DNA from 2 places in the Mycobacterium sp. NGS35 genome. Region 2 is predicted to be linked to the other one. Evidence: predicted binding sites of a transcription regulator. Region 2 holds the regulator's gene; the other holds the start of a gene.

Region 1 (3,399 bases), on a different contig from region 2:
CCACGTCGAGGCCTTGGCCGGTCACACCGTCGGCGAATGCCGCGGCAAGCGCCGGTGAACTCGACCTCATGTCGTAACCGAGCACTACCTGCCGCGCACCTTCGTCGCGCAGCAACCGCGCGAACGCGGCGCCGACTTCAGCGACGAACGGCTCGTCGATCTCATCGCCGACCAGCCCACGAACGTCGTAGGCCTTGATCACGCTGTGAACCATCGCAGCGGGCCGGGACATGACGAAGGTTGACTCCTGGTCGAGAACGCTACTGTTGGCGCCAGCCTAACTGTTTGCCCCCGGCCTCAGGTTCAACTCACTGCGGGTCCGGCAACACCCTGAGGTGGCCGCGGCGTCTGCCGGCCTTGGACGACGGAGAAGGTGGCGGGGCCAGCACGGCGCCGTGGGTGCCGACGGGCGCGCCGTTGACCGGATCGATCTGCTGGTATCGGCCGCCGGCGGGCGAATCGTCGAGCGCTGCACTGCCCCGGCTTCCCATCACGAAGTTGCCCCGGCCGCCGTCACGGTTCTCCCGGACCGCGTCGGCGAGCGCGACCAAGTCGTCTTCGTCGGGACTAGTGGGCAGCGGCCCGGCGTGGCGAACCAACTCCCAACCGCGCGGGGCGGTGATGCGGCTGGCGTGTCCGACACACAGGTCCCACGAATGCGGTTCCGGCGCAGTGGCCAGCGGACCGACGACCGCCGTGGAATCCGAGTAGACAAACGTCAGCGTCGCGACCGCATATTGAGGACACCCGGGCCGGCAGCAGCGACGGGGAACGTTCACGTCGGGAAGGCTATCGTGCGGGATCGTCGGCCGCCGCCGGACACGCGCACGGTCCGAAGCGAAGATCCCCAACCGTTACGATCGCCCGCGTGGCCGGTAGACGCCGTTCCCGGCGACGGGAGATGAGAGGTCCGTTGTTGCCGCCGACGGTGCCCGGATGGCGCAGCCGCGCCGAGCGATTCGACATGGCGGTGCTCGAGGCCTATGAGCCGATCGAGCAGCGGTGGCGCGACCGGGTGTCCGGGCTCGACGTCGCGGTCGACGAGATACCGCGCATCTCCCCCAAGGATCCGGACAGTGTGCAGTGGCCGCCGGAGGTGGTGGCCGACGGGCCGATCGCCCTGGCCCGATTGATCCCTGCCGGCGTGGACGTTCGGGGCAATTCGACGCGCGCACGCATCGTCTTGTTTCGCAAGCCGATCGAGCGGCGCGCCAAAGACAGCGACGAACTTGCGGACTTGTTGCATGAGTTGCTGGTGGCTCAGGTCGCGACGTATCTGGGTGTCGAACCCTCCGTCATCGACCCGACGATCGACGACGACTGAGCGCTTGGGTGCCCGAGCCGGTAGCGGGCTAGATGATGCCGCGCTTGAGGCGGCGGCGCTCCCGCTCGGACAGACCGCCCCAGATGCCGAAGCGCTCGTCATGGGCTAGTGCGTATTCGAGGCACTCGCCGCGAACCTCGCAGCCCATGCAGATGCGCTTGGCCTCTCGGGTGGAGCCGCCCTTCTCGGGGAAGAACGCCTCCGGGTCGGTTTGGGCGCACAGCGCCCGCTCCTGCCATTGGTCGTCCGGGGCGTCCGGTGGCAGACCGAAAAAGTCCGGCACCAAAGCCAAGTTAGCTCGCTGGGCGGTGGGTGCCTCGTCGTCGGAGTGGGTTTGCGGCGCGCTGCCTGCCGCGCTCAATCCGCGGTCGGCCAGCCGGATGTGACGCGGGAAATCGCTTTGCTCGTAAGGCATTTCGCCTCCTAACCTAAGAATCGCAGTTGGTTGTGGATGTCGCCCACTATTCAGCAGAATTCGAACAAGTGATCGAATCTCGGTCTGCGACACCGGAACCGGCTGGCGAACCGGGAATGACACTGATGTGATTACACACTTGTGAGCAGGCCCGGTCAAGCGTTGGAACCAAATTTCATACCATCTCGTTATCGAGATTCGGCGCGTCGTTTCTGCGGCGTGTCGCACCGCGGCGAACGCGCGCCCGACGGAAGGCCTAGTGTCCTGGGTTGTGAAGGTCACCGTTCTCGTAGGCGGCGTCGGCGGGGCGCGCTTCCTTCTGGGCGTCCAGCACCTGCTCGGCCTCGGCCAGTTCGCCACCGGTGAAAGCACGCATGAGCTGACCGCCGTCGTCAACATCGGCGACGACGCGTGGATGCACGGCGTGCGCGTCTGCCCCGATCTGGACACGTGCATGTACACCCTCGGCGGCGGCATCGACCCCGAGCGCGGCTGGGGCCACCGCGACGAAACTTGGCACGCGAAGGAGGAATTGGCCCGCTACGGCGTGCAGCCCGACTGGTTCGGGCTCGGCGACCGCGACCTGGCGACCCATCTGGTGCGCAGCCAGATGCTGCGGGCAGGCTATCCACTGTCACAGGTGACCGAAGCCCTGTGCCACCGCTGGTCGCCCGGCGCGACACTGCTGCCCGCTAGTGATGACCGCTGCGAAACCCACGTCGTCATCACCGATCCCGCCGACGGCGCACAGCGCGCGATCCACTTCCAGGAGTGGTGGGTGCGCTACCGCGCGCAGGTGCCCACGCACAGCTTCGCGTTCGTCGGCGCCGAGAAAGCCACCGCCGGACCCGGCGTCGTCGACGCAATCGAATCCGCGGACGTGGTGTTCCTGGCACCGTCGAACCCCGTCGTCAGCATCGGCGCAATCCTGGCGATTTCCGGCATCCGCGGCGCATTGCGCTCCACTTCCGCGCCGGTGATCGGTTACTCCCCCATCGTCAGCGGAAAACCCTTGCGCGGCATGGCCGATGAATGCCTGCGCGTGATCGGTGTGGCCAGCACGTCCGAGGCCGTCGGCGCCTACTACGGCGCCCGCAGCGGAGTCGGGATCCTCGACGGCTGGTTGATCCACGAAGGCGACACCGCGTCCATCGACGGGGTGGCCGTGCGTGCGGTGCCACTGCTGATGACGAACCCGGCCGCCACCGCCGACATGGTGCGCAGCGGCCTGGAATTGGCCGGGCTCACGTCGGAGCCGCGGTCGTGACCGATCACGGGTCGGCACGCCGCGTCGAGCTGCTCCCGGTCGCCGGGCTTCCCGAGTTCCGGCCCGGCGACGACCTGGCCGCGGCGATCGCGAAGGCAGCGCCATGGCTGCGCGACGGGGACGTGGTGGTGGTCACCAGTAAGGTCGTGAGCAAGTGCGAGGGTCGCATCGTGCCGGCGCCGGCTGACCCTCAGGCCCGAGATGACCTGCGCCGCAAGCTAATCGACGCCGAAGCGGTCAGGGTTCTGGCACGCAAGGGCAAGACGCTGATCACCGAGAACGCACTCGGGCTGGTGCAGGCCGCCGCGGGCGTCGACGGGTCGAATGTCGGCGCCACCGAGCTCGCGCTGCTCCCGCTCGACCCGGACGCCAGCGCGGCGACATTGCGGGCGC
Region 2 (3,399 bases):
AAAGAAGGTGACCACTACATCCTCAACGGGGCAAAGACCTTCATCACCAACGGCATCAACTCCGACCTGGTGATCGTCGTCGCGCAGACCGATCCGGAGAAGGGTGCGCAGGGTTTCTCGCTGCTGGTCGTCGAGCGCGGGATGGAAGGCTTCGAGCGCGGCCGTCATCTGGACAAGATCGGGTTGGATGCCCAGGACACCGCCGAGTTGTCGTTCACCGACGTCAAGGTGCCCGCCGAGAACCTGCTCGGTGAGGAAGGCAAGGGCTTCATCTACTTGATGCAGAACCTGCCCCAGGAGCGGATCTCGATCGCGATCATGGCGGCCGCGGCGATGGAAGCCGTGCTCGAGTCGACTCTGCAATACACCAAGGAGCGCAAGGCTTTCGGCAAGCCGATCGGCAGTTTCCAGAACAGCCGCTTTCTGCTCGCCGAGCTGGCCACCGAAGCAACCGTCGTGCGGATCATGGTCGACGAGTTCATCCGGCTGCACCTCGACGAGAAGCTGACCGCCGACCAGGCCGCGATGGCCAAGTGGTACTCCACCGAGAAGCAGGTCCATCTGATCGACCGGTGCCTGCAGCTGCACGGCGGCTATGGCTACATGCGCGAGTACCCGATTGCGCGCGCGTATCTGGATGCCCGGGTGCAAACGATCTACGGCGGTACGACCGAGATCATGAAGGAGATCATCGGACGCTCGCTGGGCGTCTGAGCCGGCGAAACGTCAACTGGCGCAGTCCGTTCGGCGGTGAGCCCCGCGGGCTGCTCCGTGGTGCGGATCAGGGAACCGGGTACGGCCACACGCAGATGTAGATGTTGCCGTCGCAGCGGGTGAGCACTTCCTGACTCGGGGCGCCGACGAACGCGCCGCCCGGTCCCAGCTGCGGAATGCAGCCGTAGCCGTTGGGATTGGGCACCATGCCCCGCGGGCACATCGCGACATGGCTTTCGGCGCTGGGCGAGCCGACCGCGGGGACGACGAGCGCCGCTGCTCCCATCACCGCTGCTCCTATCGCCTGCACCGCCCGGGACGCTCGCATGAGTCCACCATGCACCCGAGGCGCGGTGTGCGGGTCAGATTTTGCGGATCACCGTGACCACACGGCCGAGAATCGCGGCATCGTTGCCGGGAATCGGATCGAACGCCGGGTTGTGCGGCATCAGCCAGACCTGGTTGCCGGTCCGCTTGAACGTCTTCACGGTGGCTTCCCCGTCGATCATCGCCGCGACGATGTCGCCGTTGTCGGCGGTGTTCTGCTGTCGCACCACCACCCAGTCACCGTCACAGATCGCGGCGTCGACCATCGACTCGCCCACGACCTTGAGCAGGAACAACGATCCCTCGCCCACCAATTCTCGCGGCAGCGGGAACACGTCTTCGACCGCTTCCTCGGCGAGGATGGGGCCGCCTGCGGCAATGCGTCCGAGCACGGGCACGAACGTCGGCTCCGGCAGCGCGTCCGAACCGGCGACGTCGGTCGTGACGGCCGTCGCCGCGTCGTCGGCCCCGCGGACATCGACGGCGCGGGGACGATTCGGGTCGCGGCGCAGATAGCCCTTGCGTTCCAGCGTGCGCAGCTGATGTGCCACCGACGACGTGGAGGTGAGGCCGACGGCGTCGCCGATCTCCCGGATGCTCGGCGGATATCCCCTGGTGGTGACCGACGCGCGGATCACCTCCAGGATGGTCCGCTGACGTTGGGTGAGACCGCTGCTGTCACTCATAAGTGCAAATCTAACGGTCGTCACCGACATCTTCAAACATGTGTTCGAGGCGTGTCGCGTTCGTGATGCGTGGTCACGAGCGCCATGTCGTGGCGAGCGGGCTGTCGTATGCCTCTGGTACACATCGATCAAACGTTCGGATTCGAACGCATGATCGACTATATTCGAACAAAGGAGCGAACGGTGGCGACAGAAGGGGCGCTCATGACCGTGATCGACTGGGACGTACCGGCGCCGACGCTTAGGGCTCGCCGTCCCGCACCGAAGCGGCCGGGCGGTGCCGCCCTCACATATCGGCGCACAGGCGTGGCGATGTCGTATGCACCGCACCGGCCGCGACGCGTCAGCGCGACCGTGACCGTCATGCTGGCGGCGGTCGCGGCGTTGATCACGGTGTGGCTCATCGCGATCGCCCAAGCCCGCAGCGCCGACACGACGGGCACCGCCGCGCCGCAGCAGTTGGCGGTCGTACAGGTGCAGCCCGGCGAGAATCTGCAGCGGCTTGCGGCCAGAGTGGCGCCGGACGCGCCGGTGGCCGGGGTGATCGAGCGGATCCGGGAGCTCAATCACCTTGACTCTGCAGCGCTGGATGCCGGGCAGACGCTGATCGCCCCGCTCGGATGATGTCCCCGGCGACGTTGGCCCGCGTCCGCCGCCCGCGGGTAGTCTCGGAGGCGTTCGACTCGACCGAATGTCTTCGCGGCGAAGGAGCAGTCATGCACTGTCCGTTCTGCCGCCATCCCGATTCCCGGGTGGTCGACTCACGGGAAACCGATGAGGGCCAAGCGATCCGACGCAGACGCTCATGCCCAGAATGCGGGCGAAGGTTCACCACCGTCGAGACGGCCGTGCTGGCGGTGGTCAAGCGCAGTGGGGTCACCGAACCGTTCAGCCGCGAAAAGGTGATCCGCGGTGTGCGACGGGCATGTCAGGGCCGCCAGGTCGACGACGACGCGCTCAACCTGCTGGCGCAGCAAGTGGAAGACACCGTGCGGGCCACCGGTTCACCCGAGGTGCCCAGCCACGAGGTCGGCCTGGCCATCCTGGGTCCCCTGCGCGATCTGGACGAGGTGGCCTACTTGCGGTTCGCCTCGGTGTACCGGTCGTTCACCTCCGCCGACGACTTCGAGCGGGAGATCGAGGCGCTGCGGGCGCATCGCAAGGTCAGCGCGTCGAAGTAACCCCTTCAGCCGACGCGCACGGTGCCGTCGTCGACGACGCGGCCGCCCACTGTCACCCACCCCTCAGGGCTCCACCGGGTGTAGATGACGGACCCCTTGCCCTGGGTGATCGTGAGATCTCGGCTGAGAATGTCGGTGATGCGTACGGCCGCGGCGCCGGTCGCCTCGTCTTCGGCGACGCCGAGATCGGCCGCGAACATCCGCGACCGCAGGTGTCCGCGCGACTTGTCGAGCCAGGCCCAGATGTAGTGCGGGTCGTCGTCGGGGTAGTCGTCGGGATCCGCGTTGACGACGTCATCCGGCGAGGGCAGTTCGTGGAAGACAAACTCGGGCGCCCAGTCGGCGCGTGCGCGTACCGTCGTCAACTCGTCCTCGTAGCCGACGGCGACCACACCCGCCGGCACTTGCAACGTGCGGATCGCAAGCCCCTGTTGTTTGAGCCACCACGACAACCCCACCGTCGGGTGCCCGGCGAACGGCAACTCCGTCGC

What was found. Region 2 encodes LexA, which represses DNA repair genes until DNA is damaged. Its sites were predicted from a motif close to CGAACANNTGTTCG; they were not measured.
Region 1: a site for LexA is predicted at 1,801-1,814, ahead of cofD (2-phospho-L-lactate transferase). Genes of this name have one in related genera too.

The regions. Positions count from the first base shown of each region.
Region 1 covers NZ_JCALDL010000001.1:184,659-188,057, forward strand. The annotation lists gene AC5Y4C_RS00940 (phosphomannomutase/phosphoglucomutase) at 1-232, opposite strand, end outside; gene AC5Y4C_RS00945 (DUF3499 domain-containing protein) at 309-779, opposite strand; gene AC5Y4C_RS00950 (metallopeptidase family protein) at 902-1,324, shown strand; gene AC5Y4C_RS00955 (WhiB family transcriptional regulator) at 1,353-1,616, opposite strand; gene cofD (2-phospho-L-lactate transferase) at 2,011-3,006, shown strand; gene AC5Y4C_RS00965 (coenzyme F420-0:L-glutamate ligase) at 3,003-3,399, shown strand, end outside.
Region 2 covers NZ_JCALDL010000002.1:231,775-235,173, forward strand. The annotation lists gene AC5Y4C_RS06095 (acyl-CoA dehydrogenase family protein) at 1-714, shown strand, start outside; gene AC5Y4C_RS06100 (hypothetical protein) at 782-1,042, opposite strand; gene lexA (transcriptional repressor LexA) at 1,077-1,727, opposite strand; gene AC5Y4C_RS06110 (LysM peptidoglycan-binding domain-containing protein) at 1,911-2,351, shown strand; gene nrdR (transcriptional regulator NrdR) at 2,444-2,908, shown strand; gene AC5Y4C_RS06120 (PhzF family phenazine biosynthesis protein) at 2,914-3,399, opposite strand, start outside.